Bacillus pumilus: one gene and its partner. The protein of the gene in region 2 binds, or shares a complex with, the protein of the main gene of each other region. Links are inferred from orthologs where the notes say so. Each region holds a gene or a part of one and is shown on either strand. Other genes may lie near its edges. The genes, in order: rpsJ and nusB.

Evidence for each region.
Region 1: the proteins of nusB (region 2) and rpsJ are in contact, whole or in part, in a solved structure (PDB 3D3B), measured with the Escherichia coli proteins. The link is inferred for Bacillus pumilus from one-to-one orthologs.

Annotation. Positions count from the first base shown.
Region 1 is NZ_LT906438.1:137,295-144,386, reverse strand. Bases 4,160-7,092 are described here. They hold rpsJ (30S ribosomal protein S10), read right to left. Parts: upstream 5,814-7,092; coding sequence 5,505-5,813; downstream 4,160-5,504. Other genes in these bases: CKW02_RS00725 (alpha/beta fold hydrolase), read right to left, coding at 6,032-6,991; rplC (50S ribosomal protein L3), read right to left, coding at 4,838-5,467; rplD (50S ribosomal protein L4), read right to left, coding at 4,187-4,810; rplW (50S ribosomal protein L23), read right to left, coding at 4,160-4,187. Outside these bases: rplX (50S ribosomal protein L24), read right to left, coding at 13-324; rplN (50S ribosomal protein L14), read right to left, coding at 360-728; rpsQ (30S ribosomal protein S17), read right to left, coding at 768-1,031; rpmC (50S ribosomal protein L29), read right to left, coding at 1,057-1,257; rplP (50S ribosomal protein L16), read right to left, coding at 1,247-1,681; rpsC (30S ribosomal protein S3), read right to left, coding at 1,683-2,339; rplV (50S ribosomal protein L22), read right to left, coding at 2,343-2,684; rpsS (30S ribosomal protein S19), read right to left, coding at 2,702-2,980; rplB (50S ribosomal protein L2), read right to left, coding at 3,038-3,871; more of rplW, read right to left, coding at 3,900-4,159. UniProt on the Escherichia coli protein: Involved in the binding of tRNA to the ribosomes. Part of the processive rRNA transcription and antitermination complex (rrnTAC). The complex forms an RNA-chaperone ring around the RNA exit tunnel of RNA polymerase (RNAP).
Region 2 is NZ_LT906438.1:2,193,417-2,200,532, forward strand. Bases 1,695-4,651 are described here. They hold nusB (transcription antitermination factor NusB), read right to left. Parts: upstream 3,393-4,651; coding sequence 2,997-3,392; downstream 1,695-2,996. Other genes in these bases: xseA (exodeoxyribonuclease VII large subunit), read right to left, coding at 1,695-2,063; folD (bifunctional methylenetetrahydrofolate dehydrogenase/methenyltetrahydrofolate cyclohydrolase FolD), read right to left, coding at 2,134-2,985; CKW02_RS11180 (Asp23/Gls24 family envelope stress response protein), read right to left, coding at 3,604-4,011; accC (acetyl-CoA carboxylase biotin carboxylase subunit), read right to left, coding at 4,037-4,651. Outside these bases: CKW02_RS11155 (polyprenyl synthetase family protein), read right to left, coding at 1-476; CKW02_RS11160 (exodeoxyribonuclease VII small subunit), read right to left, coding at 460-720; more of xseA, read right to left, coding at 717-1,694; more of accC, read right to left, coding at 4,652-5,386; accB (acetyl-CoA carboxylase biotin carboxyl carrier protein), read right to left, coding at 5,398-5,874; CKW02_RS11195 (SpoIIIAH-like family protein), read right to left, coding at 6,071-6,703; spoIIIAG (stage III sporulation protein AG), read right to left, coding at 6,703-7,116. UniProt on the Escherichia coli protein: Part of the processive rRNA transcription and antitermination complex (rrnTAC). The complex forms an RNA-chaperone ring around the RNA exit tunnel of RNA polymerase (RNAP).

The DNA of each region.
Region 1 (7,092 bases), 2.1 Mb from region 2 along the record:
CTTCCTTATTTACTATTTATCTAGAACTTGCCCAGATTTTTTCGCTACACGGACTTTCTTTCCGTCCTCAACTTTATACCCAACACGTGTCACTTCACCCGTTTTAGGATCAAGCGGCATTACGTTTGATACGTGGATCGGCGCTTCTTGTTCAGAAATTCCGCCCTGAGGGTTAGCTTGGGTTGGTTTAGAGTGTTTTTTCACAAGGTTAATACCTTCTACTAAAACACGGTCATTCTTAGGGAAAGCAGCAAGGATGACTCCTTGTTTACCTTTATCTTTACCAGAGATAACCACTACTTTATCGCCCTTTTTAACATGCATTTAATCGCACCTCCTTGAGTCGCGGATTGTATTCATTAAAGTACTTCTGGTGCTAGAGAAACAATTTTCATATAGTTGTTTTCACGAAGTTCACGTGCTACTGGTCCGAAGATACGAGTTCCACGTGGGCTCTTGTCGTCACGGATAATGACACATGCATTTTCATCGAAGCTGATGTAAGATCCATCGTTTCTGCGAGCTCCGCTCTTTGTACGAACGATAACTGCTTTCACAACTTCACCTTTTTTGACAACGCCTCCTGGTGTTGCTTGTTTAACCGTACAAACAATGACATCACCGATGTTAGCCGTCTTACGTCCAGAGCCACCAAGAACTTTAATCGTTAGTACTTCGCGTGCGCCAGAGTTGTCAGCTACTTTTAAACGAGTCTCCTGTTGAATCATTAATGTTACCTCCTTTCGGAAAAAGAAATCCGAACTTTATTAGATAATAACGGCTTCTTCGACAACTTCAACTAGACGAAAGCGTTTAGTCGCAGATAAAGGACGAGTTTCCATGACCTTTACGATGTCTCCGATTTTTGCTTGGTTGTTTTCATCATGTGCTTTGAACTTTTTAGAGTATCTTACACGTTTGCCATAAAGTGAATGCTTTTTGTATGTTTCAACTACAACAGTGATGGTTTTATCCATTTTGTCAGAAACAACACGACCTTGATACACTTTACGTTGGTTACGTTCGCTCATGTTTGCGGGGCCTCCCCTCTAATTATTATTTATTAGCAGCGATTTCTCTTTGACGAATCACAGTTTTCATGCGTGCGATTGATTTACGCACTTCACGAATGCGAGCAGTGTTTTCAAGCTGCCCAGTCGCTAATTGGAAACGAAGATTGAAAAGTTCTTCTTTAAGAGACTTTACTTTTTGTTCAATTTCAGCAGTGGTAAGGTCACGAATTTCATTAGCTTTCATTTGATTCACCACCAATTTCTTCACGTTTTACGAACTTCGTTTTAATTGGCAATTTGTGAGATGCAAGACGAAGAGCTTCACGAGCAACTTCTTCAGACACACCAGAAATTTCAAATAAAACTTTGCCTGGTTTTACTACAGCCACCCATCCTTCTGGAGCACCTTTACCGGAACCCATGCGGACCTCTAGAGGTTTAGCTGTGTATGGCTTAGAAGGGAAAATTTTAATCCAAACTTTACCGCCACGTTTCATGTAACGAGTCATAGCAATACGAGCAGCTTCGATTTGACGGTTCGTGATCCAAGAAGCTTCTTGAGCTTGGATACCGTACTCACCGAAATGTACTTCAGTACCACCTTTTGCACGTCCACGCATTTTTCCACGATGTTCTCTGCGATACTTCACGCGTTTTGGCAATAACATATTATTTTCCTCCTTCCGCAGTATTCTTCTTAGTTGGAAGGACTTCTCCACGATAGATCCATACTTTTACGCCAAGCTTACCATAAGTAGTGTCAGCTTCAGCAGTAGCATAGTCGATGTCAGCACGAAGTGTGTGCAACGGAACAGTACCTTCACTGTAATATTCAGAACGAGCAATATCTGCACCGCCAAGACGACCAGAAACCATTGTTTTGATTCCTTGTGCTCCAGCACGCATTGTGCGTTGGATTGTTTGTTTTTGTGCACGACGGAATGAAATACGATTTTCAAGTTGACGAGCAATGTTTTCAGCAACTAGCTGAGCATCAAGATCTGCTCTTTTGATTTCAAGGATGTTGATGTGTACACGTTTGCCAGTTAGGCTGTTAAGAGCTTTACGAAGTGCTTCAACTTCAGATCCGCCTTTACCAATTACCATACCTGGTTTAGCCGTGTGGATTGTGATATTTACGCGGTTTGCAGCACGTTCGATTTCTACTTTAGAAACAGACGCGTCAGACAAACGCTTGCTGATGAATTCACGGATTTTCAAGTCTTCATGTAAGAAGTCAGCGTAATCTTTTCCTGCGAACCATTTAGATTCCCAATCACGAATGACGCCAATACGAAGACCTACTGGATTTACCTTTTGACCCACGGATTATCCCTCCTTCTTTTCTGATACAACGATTGTAATGTGGCTAGTACGTTTGTTAATTGCGCTCGCACGACCCATAGCACGTGGACGGAATCTCTTAAGTGTTGGACCTTCGTCAACGAATGCTTGAGTAATCACTAGGCTGTTAGCGTCCAACTCGTAGTTGTGCTCAGCGTTTGCGATAGCAGATTTTAATACTTTTTCAATAATTGGTGAAGCAGCCTTAGGTGTAAGGTTTAAGATAGAAACTGCTTCTCCTACTTGCTTACCTCGGATCAGGTCCATTACTAGACGTGCTTTACGAGGAGCAATACGGACTGTTCTTGCGACAGCTTTAGCTTGCATTTAAAAGCCTCCTCTCATTAGCGTCTTGTTTTTTTATCGTCACTAGCATGACCTTTGTAAGTACGGCTTGGTGCGAATTCGCCCAATTTGTGACCTACCATATCTTCAGAAATGAAAACAGGTACATGTTTGCGTCCGTCATAGACAGCGATTGTGTGACCGATGAATTGTGGGAAAATTGTAGAACGACGAGACCAAGTTTTTACGACTTGCTTTTTGTCAGTTTCATTCAATTTCTCGACTTTAGCCATCAAATGATCATCAACAAATGGTCCTTTTTTTAAGCTGCGAGCCATTGTGGAACCTCCCTTCGTGATTGAACTACGGTCCTAAATGAACCGTAGACAACCCCGTTACTTGTTTTTACGACGACGTACAATGAATTTATCAGACTTGTTGGTTTTCTTACGAGTCTTGAATCCAAGAGTCGGTTTGCCCCAAGGAGACATTGGTGATTTACGTCCGATTGGAGCACGTCCTTCACCACCACCGTGTGGGTGATCGTTAGGGTTCATTACAGAACCACGAACTGTTGGGCGTACGCCTTTCCAGCGTGAACGTCCAGCTTTACCGATGTTAATTAATTCGTGTTGCTCGTTTCCAACTTGACCGATAGTCGCACGGCAAGCAGAAAGAATCATACGAACTTCTCCTGAGTTCAAACGTACAAGAACGTATTTACCTTCTTTACCAAGAACTTGAGCAGAAGTACCAGCAGAACGAACTAATTGTCCACCTTTACCTGGTTTTAATTCAATGTTATGCACAACTGTACCAACTGGGATGTTGATAAGTGGAAGAGCATTACCTGGTTTGATGTCAGATTCTGGTCCAGAAGTAACTTCAGTACCAACTTGGATTCCTTTCGGAGCAAGAATGTAACGTTTCTCACCATCTGCATAGTTTACAAGAGCGATGTTCGCTGAACGGTTTGGATCATACTCGATTGTAGCAACGCGTCCAGGTATACCGTCTTTATCACGTTTAAAGTCGATGATACGGTATTGACGTTTATGACCGCCACCTTGATGACGAACAGTCATTCTACCTTGGTTGTTACGTCCGCCTTTTCTGTGAAGCGGCGCAAGCAACGATTTTTCTGGTTTGTCAGTCGTGATTTCAGCAAAATCTGAAGTAGTCATGCCACGACGACCATTACTGGTTGGTTTATACTTTTTAATCGCCATTTTGAATTTCCCTCCTTCTTTTTAAGATTTACGCTTCAAAAATTTCGATTTCTTTGCTGTCAGCTGTTAATTTCACGATCGCTTTTCTGCGACGGCTAGTCATACCAGTGTAGCGTCCAACGCGTTTAGATTTCCCTTTGTAATTTTGAACGTTGACTTTCTCAACTTTCACTCCAAAGATTTCTTCAACAGCGTCTTTCACTTCTGTTTTGTTAGCTCTGACATCAACTTCGAACGTGTACTTCTTCTCTGTCATTAGATCAGCAGAACGTTCAGTAATGATAGGGCGCTTTAGAACATCACGAGGATCTTTCATTATGCAAGTCCCTCCTCTACTTTTTCAACCGCTGCTTTAGTGATCAGAAGTTTCTCGTGGTTGACAACGTCAAGAACGTTGATACCGTTAGCTTCAACAACTGTTACTCCAGGGATGTTACGAGCAGATAAAGCAACTGTTTCGTTTGCATCCGCAGTGACGATCAACGCTTTCTTCTCGACAGATAATCCTTTAAGGATGCCTGCGAATTCTTTCGTTTTCACTGCATCAAGAGTCAGATCTTCAAGAACGATGATGTTGTTGTCGATTACTTTAGAAGACAATACTGACTTGATAGCCAAGCGGCGAACTTTTTTAGGTAATTTATAAGAATAGCTGCGTGGTGTTGGACCGAATACGATACCGCCTCCGCGCCATTGTGGTGAACGGATAGAACCTTGACGAGCACGACCAGTACCCTTCTGTCTCCAAGGCTTACGACCTCCGCCACGTACTTCAGAACGAGTTTTTACTTTGTGAGTTCCTTGACGTAAGGAAGCTCTTTGCATAAGAATAGCATCGAATACTACGCTTTCGTTTGGCTCGATTCCAAACACAGAAGCGTTTAATTCGATTTCACCGTTAGTAGAACCGTTTTGGTTAAATAATGCTACTTTTGGCATGACTTGTTTCCTCCTTTCCTAAGAGAGTTATTTAGATTTAACTGCACTCTTTACAGTTACTAGAGATTTTTTAGCTCCTGGTACATTTCCTTTGATCAATAGAAGATTACGTTCTGCATCAACTTTAACGATCTCAAGGTTTTGGACAGTGATTTGCTCTCCGCCCATACGACCTGGAAGAAGTTTACCTTTGAATACTCGGTTTGGATCAACAGGTCCCATTGAACCAGGACGACGGTGGTAACGTGAACCGTGAGTCATTGGTCCGCGTGATTGTCCGTGGCGCTTGATAGCCCCTTGGAATCCTTTACCTTTTGATGTTCCTGTTACATCTACGATATCTCCATTTGCGAAAATATCAACTTTGACTTCCTGACCAACTTCATACGCATCTAACTCCGCACCGCGTAATTCTTTTACGAAGCGCTTAGGAGCAGTTTCCGCTTTAGCAACGTGGCCCTTCTCTGGTTTGTTAGAAAGCTTTTCACGTTTGTCGTCAAAACCGATTTGGATTGCTTCATAGCCATCCGTGTCAGCAGTCTTCTTTTGAAGAACAACGTTAGCAGCAGCCTCAACAACAGTTACAGGGATAAGATCACCGTTTTCTGCGAATACTTGCGTCATACCAATTTTTCTACCTAAGATTCCTTTGGTCATTAGTCACACCTCCTATAATATGTGTTTTCTATTTGAATTAAAGTTTGATTTCGATATCTACACCAGATGGTAAATCTAAACGCATAAGTGCATCAACTGTTTGTGGAGTTGGATTCACGATGTCGATTAGACGTTTGTGAGTACGCATCTCAAATTGCTCACGAGAATCTTTGTACTTATGCACCGCACGAAGGATTGTGTAAACTGATTTTTCAGTTGGAAGCGGGATTGGACCAGATACACTAGCACCAGAACGCTTAGCCGTTTCAACAATCTTCTCAGCAGATTGATCAAGAATTCTATGATCATATGCTTTTAAACGAATACGAATTTTTTGTTTTGCCATTATTTTCCCTCCTTTTCGCCTACTTACGTTAGACAGTTCTCCGTGAGAAAAACCTGATCACCTTGCCATGGCAAAGCGGCCGGGTGTGTCAGCAACCTCTCACTTCATCGCAGTCAAAGACCAACATGCACTATTGTACCAAATTGGCCTGCGTGTTGCAATAATAAATCGGATAAATTTATGATTTGCACACTTTTCATATTATACAGGGGTTGAGCCTATAAATCAAGCTTTCCCTGAAGATGATGTACAGCCGTCTTTTTTATGGTACGAATAAATTCTTCTGGTTCTTCTAGATGCGGGGAATGTGCAGATTCTTTAAAGGTGAACCATTCTTTGACTGGTGCTGTTAATTGCTCAACATAAGGTTTTGATACAGCAACTGGTGTAATCATGTCATATTCACCAATGATAAAGTAACAAGGTATTAATATAGTAGAAACTCGGTATTCAATGCTCTCATTCATCAATTCATTCCATAGCATGTCCTGACTAAGCTTCTGTCCTTTAAGGAAATTCCACTTATCTTTGAGCTGATATTCCTTACTAAAAAGAAATCCGCGTAGCATTTGAATCAGCGGCTTCCACCTATGTGTGAGACCTACGCTTCCGAGCTCTTTATATAGAGAGAACAGAGCATGAGCTGATATTCGTTTCCACGGAGGAGGCGTCAGTAATCGCAGGCAACAAGTAAACAACCGATTTCGTTCGCATTTCTCTAAAAGAAGCTTGTATGACACAATATCTTCTTTTATTACATCTACTACCTGACTAATTCCATAATAAGCGTGATATAGATCTGGGCGCTTATGTACTGCTTGTATGGCGATTAATGACCCCCATGAATATCCGGCGATGTACAATTTTGATTGACCTAGATATGAAAGGACTTTCTCTGTCAGTTCAATCGTATCTTCAATAAATTGCTGAATGGTCATAGAAGTATTGGGGAGGTTCTTTTGATAGGAAAGTCCCGCACCTCGCTGATCCCAATGAACAACTGTAAAATCTTGATTAAGTTCCTCATGAAACGAATCGATATAACTGATTTGAGCGGAGCCGGGCCCACCGTGTAAAAATAAAAGAACAGGCTTCGCTTCACTTGCGTGATCTTCTTTGATCATAATCCATTGGTCAACCCCGCCGATTAACCATTTCTTCAAATATGTCTTCGCCATTCCAGTGATCCTCTCGGTTCCATTTAGATTCTATAGCTTATAGTAGCCGTTCTGATCTGGAAAAGCAAAAAAAGAGACCCTTTTGCAAGGAGTCTCTTTTA
Region 2 (7,116 bases):
CCAACCATTCCTAGAGCACCTGCTGACTTTACAAGCTCATCCACAATTCTGAGCTTTTTGTCAGCAGAGACGCTGCTAGACAGCTGAGATGTAATCAGGCGGAAGCTTTCTGTTAAAAGGGCATCACCTGCGAGAACCGCTGTTGCTTCTCCGTACACTTTATGATTCGTCGGTTTTCCTCTGCGAAGGTCATCGTCGTCCATGCAAGGAAGGTCATCATGTATCAATGAATACGTATGAATCATCTCAACCGCACAGCCGACAGGTATACCGTCTTCTTCGTTTTTACCGTAGGCATTTAGAAGAGCAAGAACGAGAACAGGTCGAAGCCTTTTCCCGCCCGCTTTAAGAGAATAGAGCATAGAAGATTTCAGGTCTTCAGGAATCGTCAATTCCTGAACATATGTAAATAAATAATCTTCAATGGTCTGTTTTCGTGTTGTTAAAAATTCATTTAAATTACTTGTCACCAGCATCGGCCTCCTTCACTGAGAAGGGAGCTAGCTCACCGTCCTCTTTTAAAATGAAATCCATTTGCTTTTCAACATGCTGTAATTTTTCATGACAAAGCTTCGAAAGGGTCATCCCTTCTTGGAAATAATGAATGGCCTGCTCAAGTGGTACATCTCCTTCTTCGAGCTTTCCCACAATCTCCTCAAGACCTTTCATCGCCTCTTCAAATGTCATTTGTTCTTCTTTTTGTTTATTGGATTCTGTCATGTTGATTGCCCCTCCTTCTCAATAACCTCACAAATCAGACGTCCATCCTTCATCGTGATGGTCAGCTGATCCTGCGTCTCTACTTGGTTCACACTTTTTATTAGTTCATCTTCTTTATAGGCTAAGCTATAGCCTCTTTCCATCACTTGAAGTGGATTTAATGCATTTAGTTTACCAAGAACCGATTGGAACTGCGAATGAATTGTTTTCATTTGCACATTCATACTGCGAATGAGCTGTTCTGTTTCATTGGCGTGGCGTTTTTTCGCTTGAAGCAGCTGCTCTTTAGGGTGAAGCGGCTTCAGCCTGTATGTCTGGCGGTCTAGCTGACTGCGTTTTAGCTCAATTTGCCTCGATAGCTGTTTTTGAAAACGGTCAAATACCAAATCGAATTGCTGCTCTTTTTGCTCCTGTAATCGTTTTGGAAAACGGAAGGCATAAGAGGATTGCAGCGCCACAAGACGATCCTTCGCTTGTGAGGTTCGATTCTTTACCGCTCTTGTTAGCCGTATATCGATTGATTTGATTCGTTCAATTAAATCGGTCGTGCTTGGAACAGCAAGTTCGGCTGCTCCTGTTGGTGTGGGTGCTCTCATATCTGCAGTGAAATCACTGATCGTAAAGTCTGTTTCGTGTCCAACTGCAGATATGATTGGAATGTCTGATGCGAAGATGGCTCTTGCGACAGCTTCTTCATTAAAAGCCCAAAGCTCTTCAATCGAACCGCCTCCTCTTCCGACAATCAAGACATCACAGAGCTGTTTTTCATTCGCTTCCTTAATCCGCTCTACGATGGAACGGGTCGCATGCTCACCTTGAACGAGCGCCGGAAGCACAATGATTTTCGCCTGCTGATAGCGCCGATTAATGGTCGTAATGACATCTCGAACAGCCGCTCCTGTTGGAGACGTAATGACACCAACAACCTCTGGATATTCAGGGATTGGCTTTTTATAGCGCGCATCAAATAAGCCTTCACTTGCTAGCTTTTTCTTCAGCTCTTCATAAGCGAGATGAAGAGCACCAACACCATCAGGCTGCATTTCTTTTGCATATAATTGATAGTTGCCGCTTGGTTCATAGACTTGAATTCCGCCGCGTACAAACACCTTCATTCCACTCTTAGGTGAAAAAGGCAGCTTCGCCGCAGAGCGCTGAAACATGACAGCTTGCATGCGTGCGTTTTCGTCTTTTAAGGTGAAGTACACATGTCCTCTTGAATGAATCTTGACATTGGATAGCTCACCTTTGATCCAAATATCTTCTAAATGCGGATCAACATCAAATTTTCTTTTTATGTATTTTGTAAGGGCTGTGACCGTCACAAAGGCTTTTTCACTCATGACGTATTCCTCCTCTTCAAAAACGCACATTCATCCACCAGCAGCATGCAGGTGGATGAATGGATAAAGCTTATGCTAATGTACGTTTTGCTGATTTAACCGTATTATGTGCAAGCATCGTAATCGTCATTGGACCGACTCCGCCAGGGACTGGTGTGATATAAGAAGCTTTTTCTTTTGCCTCTTCAAAATCAACATCTCCAACAAGCTTTCCATTATCCAACCGATTGACTCCTACATCGATCACAATAGCGCCTTCTTTAATTTGGTCAGCTTTAATAAAGTTTGCTCGACCGACGGCAACAACTAAAATATCCGCTTTCAACGTATGTTCTGAAATATTCGCTGTTCTTGAATGGCAATAAGTAACCGTTGCGTTTTCGTTTAACAGTAATTGTCCTACTGGTTTACCGACAATATTGCTGCGTCCGACAACAACGACTTCTTTTCCAGAAAGACTGACGCCCGTTTTATTTAGTAATTCAACAATGCCTGCTGGTGTGCATGGAAGGAATGTGTCTTCCCCAAGGAGCATTTTCCCGATATTCAATGGATGGAAACCATCAACATCTTTTTCAGGTGAAATACGTTCAATCACGGCTTTTTCAGAAATATGTTTTGGCAGTGGAAGCTGAACAAGAATCCCGTGGAATTGATCGTTCGCATTGTACTGATCAATCAGCTGAAGCAATGCTTCTTCTGTTAAAGAAGCATCTAAATGATCTAGCTGGAAATGCATCCCCATTGCTTCTGCTGCTTTTTTCTTCCCACGTACGTAAGAAAGTGAAGCCGGATCATCACCGATTAGAATAACGGCAAGACCAGGTGTGACACCTTTTTGTTTTAGCTCTTCTACTTCTTTTGCTAATTGCTCACGCTTTTCTTTTGCTGTTTCTTTCCCATCGATGATTGTTGCTGTCATGTCGAATCCTCCTATTGCTGCTTTAGGTCGTTTTTAATGTTTGAAAGTACTCCATTTACAAATTTCGATGCTTTATCGTCACCGAATAATTTGGCCAGTTCAATCGCTTCATTCATTGAGACACTAACCGGGATATCTTCTTGATACACCATCTCGTACACAGACAGCCTTAAAATGGCTCTGTCTACGTTTGCAATACGATCGAGTTTCCAATTCACTAGATGCTGTGAAATCATGTCATCGAGCTTGTCCTTTTGTTCAAGCACACCGAAAACCAGCTCCTCGAAAAAAGGATCTGATTCTTGTTCATCCAGCGCATGTGTAATGGCCTCTTTCGGATCAATATTGCTCACATCAATTTGAAATAATGTTTGTAGCGCCTTTTCTCTTGCAGTTCTTCTTTTCATTATTTACTCCTTTAACCACTTTATCCGCTTGTCGTTAAGCCATACAGAGATCATAACATATTTTGACCGTGGTCGCACCAAGATCCATGCGAGCTGTGACGAAAAACGAATCAATCAACGTGTGAGATCTTTATTATTCGGAAATGACCCAAAAATGGGCTTTAAAAAACCAAAGAGGCAATGCCTCCTTGGTTTCACTTGAACTCTTTTTTTACATTTCTTGATCTACTTCAGCCTCAGATGCTTTAGTATCAAATTGAATACCAACGACATGAATATTGATTTCATTAATCGTTAAAGCAGTCATGTTCAAAAGAGTTTGACGGATATTTTCTTGTACAGCAGTGGATACCTTTGGAATGGATAGGCCAAATTCAACCACACAATATACATCGATTGTGATGCCTTCATCAGAGACATCTACTTTCACACCTTTACGGTGATTTTTCTTACCAAAGCGTTCTGCTACATCAGCAGCGAAATTGCCGCGCATTTCGGCAATGCCTTCGACTTCTGAAGCGGCGATCCCAGCAATGACCTCAATCACTTCTGGTGCAATTTGCACTTTTCCCAATTGATCTTCATCAAGGTTCATTTCAAGCAAATTGTTTTCTGACACGATCATTCACCTCCGAAAGCTGTGATTATTTCATGATTTGGTATGTTTCTAAAAACTTCGTATTAAAATTACCACTCACAAATGTTTCATGCTCAAGCAATCTTAGATGGAATGGGATCGTTGTGTAGACCCCTTCAATGACGAATTCTTGAAGCGAGCGTTTCATTCTCGCAATCGCTTCTTCTCTCGTCTTACCATATGTGATCACCTTTGCAATCATACTATCGTAATATGGCGGAATCACATAGCCCGGATAAGCGGCAGAATCAACACGTACTCCTAGACCGCCTGGCGGAAGATACATTTTAATTTCACCAGCTGAAGGCATGAAGTTTTTCTCTGGGTTCTCTGCATTAATACGGCATTCGATTGCCCATCCTTCATATACGACATCCTCTTGTGTAAGAGAAAGCTTCTCACCTGATGCGACTTTAATTTGTTCTTTGATCAAGTCAACACCTGTGACCATTTCTGTTACAGGATGCTCTACTTGAATACGGGTATTCATTTCCATGAAGTAGAACTTCTCTTCATTATAATCATAAATGAATTCGACTGTTCCAGCACCAGTGTATTCAACAGCTTCTGCAGCTTTTACGGCTGCTTCACCCATTTGCTCACGGATGTCTGCATTCAGCGCTGGTGATGGCGTTTCTTCAAGAAGCTTTTGCATTCTTCTTTGAATCGAGCAATCACGCTCTCCTAAATGAATGGTATTGCCATGCTGATCTGCAAGCACTTGGATTTCCACGTGTCTAAAGTCTTCAATGAACTTTTCTAAATAGACGCCAGGGTTACCAAAGTTTTGCGCTGCTTCCTGCTGCGTGATGGTGACACCGTTAATAAGCTCTTCTTCGGTACGAGCTACACGGATTCCTTTACCACCGCCGCCGGCAGTTGCTTTTATAATCACAGGATACCCAATACTTGCTGCTGTTGAAACAGCATCATCAAGATCTTTTACAATTCCTTGGGAACCAGGAACAATCGGAACGCCAGCATCTTTCATTGTTTCCCTTGCGACATCTTTCGTTCCCATTTTGGAAATCGCTGACGCAGTTGGCCCAACAAAGATGACATTGCATTCCTCGCAAAGCTCTGCGAAGTCTGCATTTTCAGCAAGGAAGCCGTATCCTGGATGGATGGCATCTGTCCCTGTTAATTTGGCTACACTAACAATATTCGTGACATTTAAATAACTATCTTTTGAAGCAGTCGGTCCGATGCAATATGCTTCATCAGCCATTTGAACATGAAGCGCATCGCGATCCGCTTCAGAAAATACCGCAACTGTTTCAATTCCAAGCTCTTTACAAGCGCGGATAATTCTAACTGCGATTTCTCCTCTGTTTGCAATTAATAGCTTTTTAATCATGATCGTACTCCTTACTCTGCTTTCACTAGAAAGAGGGGTTGTCCGAATTCTACAAGCTGACCGTTCTCAGCTAATACTTCGACGATTTCACCTTTTACTTCTGCTTCGATTTCATTAAACAGTTTCATCGCTTCTACGATGCACACAACTGTGTTTTCCTTCACCTTAGAACCTGATGTCACATATGGATCTGCTTCTGGTGAAGATGAAGCATAAAATGTGCCAACCATTGGGGATGTGATTTTATGCAGATTTTCAGACGCAGCTGCCTCTTGTGCAGGGGCTTCGGTCTGAGCTGGAGCTTGTGCTTTAGGAGCTTGTTGAGCTGGAGCTGCTTGGACAGGAGCCACTGGTGCCGCTACTTGCTGAACGACTTCTTTATTTTTCTTCAGTTTGATTTTTGCACCTTCGTTTTCGTACGTAAATTCATCAATTGTTGATTCGTCAATTAATTTAATCAGTTCATGAATTTCTTCAATTTTTAACATGGATTTGCACCCCTATGTATGGATTTATCTTTTTCTTTATAGGCTAGTACTAAAAGTACATACTATAACCATCTTACAGGAGGATTTCATTGAATTCAACTACTATTGTGGCGAAGCGCTTTGCGAGAGCACCTTGGAGAGGGCGCCAAACCGCATCAAAAAACGCCCTTTACGGCAAAGGGCGCCTGTTCATTTTTTATTCATTGGAGGGCTCAAAAGTGACCGCTACGTTATCAAGACCTCTCATTTCTTTTGTGACCATATCAATAATATCGGCCGCTTGGGACTTTGATTTTTTGTCAGAACGAACTGTGATGCTCACTTTATCTCCCTCTGCACTCACTAGCGCATCTTTATAACCTTTTGTTTTAATTAAGGTTTCGAGCTGACGCTCCGTTCCTTCTGCCTCACTAAGCGCTGTCATTTGGTCATACGCTTCGCTTTTTTCTTGTGCTGTTGCATCATCACTGGATACGATTTCGTTGAACTCTTCACGCTGTTTGCTTCGTTTATCTTCAAGCTCTAATCTGTATGTTGTAAAAAGCTCATCGTCTGTTTGCTCTGACACAGCCTTTCCTTCTTCACCGCTTGTTTCGATATCCTCTTGTTTACCATTTGTTTCTTTGTCAGTGGACTTCTCATCAGCGCCTTTTTCCGTTCCTTTGTCCATCCCTTTTTCTGGTTCAGTCTTTTTCTCTTCCGTTCCTTTTGATTTCATCTCTTCTACTGTCACTGCATTTTCACCTTGTGGAGACATGATATAGTACACACTTAAGACGACAACTAAACTTAGCATCGTTAATAGCCAAACCGTTTGTTTTTTTAACATCATTCCGAATCCTCCTTGATTTTTTTAGGGGCAACAGCCACTCTATGGCTCGGTACGTCAAGCACTCGTGTAACCGCTTCAATGATGGTTTTCTTTATTTGAACGTTGTCTACTCCTTGAGCAACAACGAGAACACCTCGAATATCTGGTTTTTTCGTTTGCACCACGACTGGCGTTTCTTCATTGCCATTTTTGATGATGACGATTTCTTCTTCTTTTGTTTGATCGGTGACACTTCGCACGCCGCCTTCTTTATCTGTTTCTTCGGTCGTTGTGCTTTTATTGGATTTGTTTTTTTCAAACACTTTTAAAGAAGTGGCGTCTACATTGACCACAATCGATACATCCTCAACGCCAATAATGGTCTCTAAAATTTCTTTCAGCTGATTTTCGTATTCTTGCTCCACATCTTC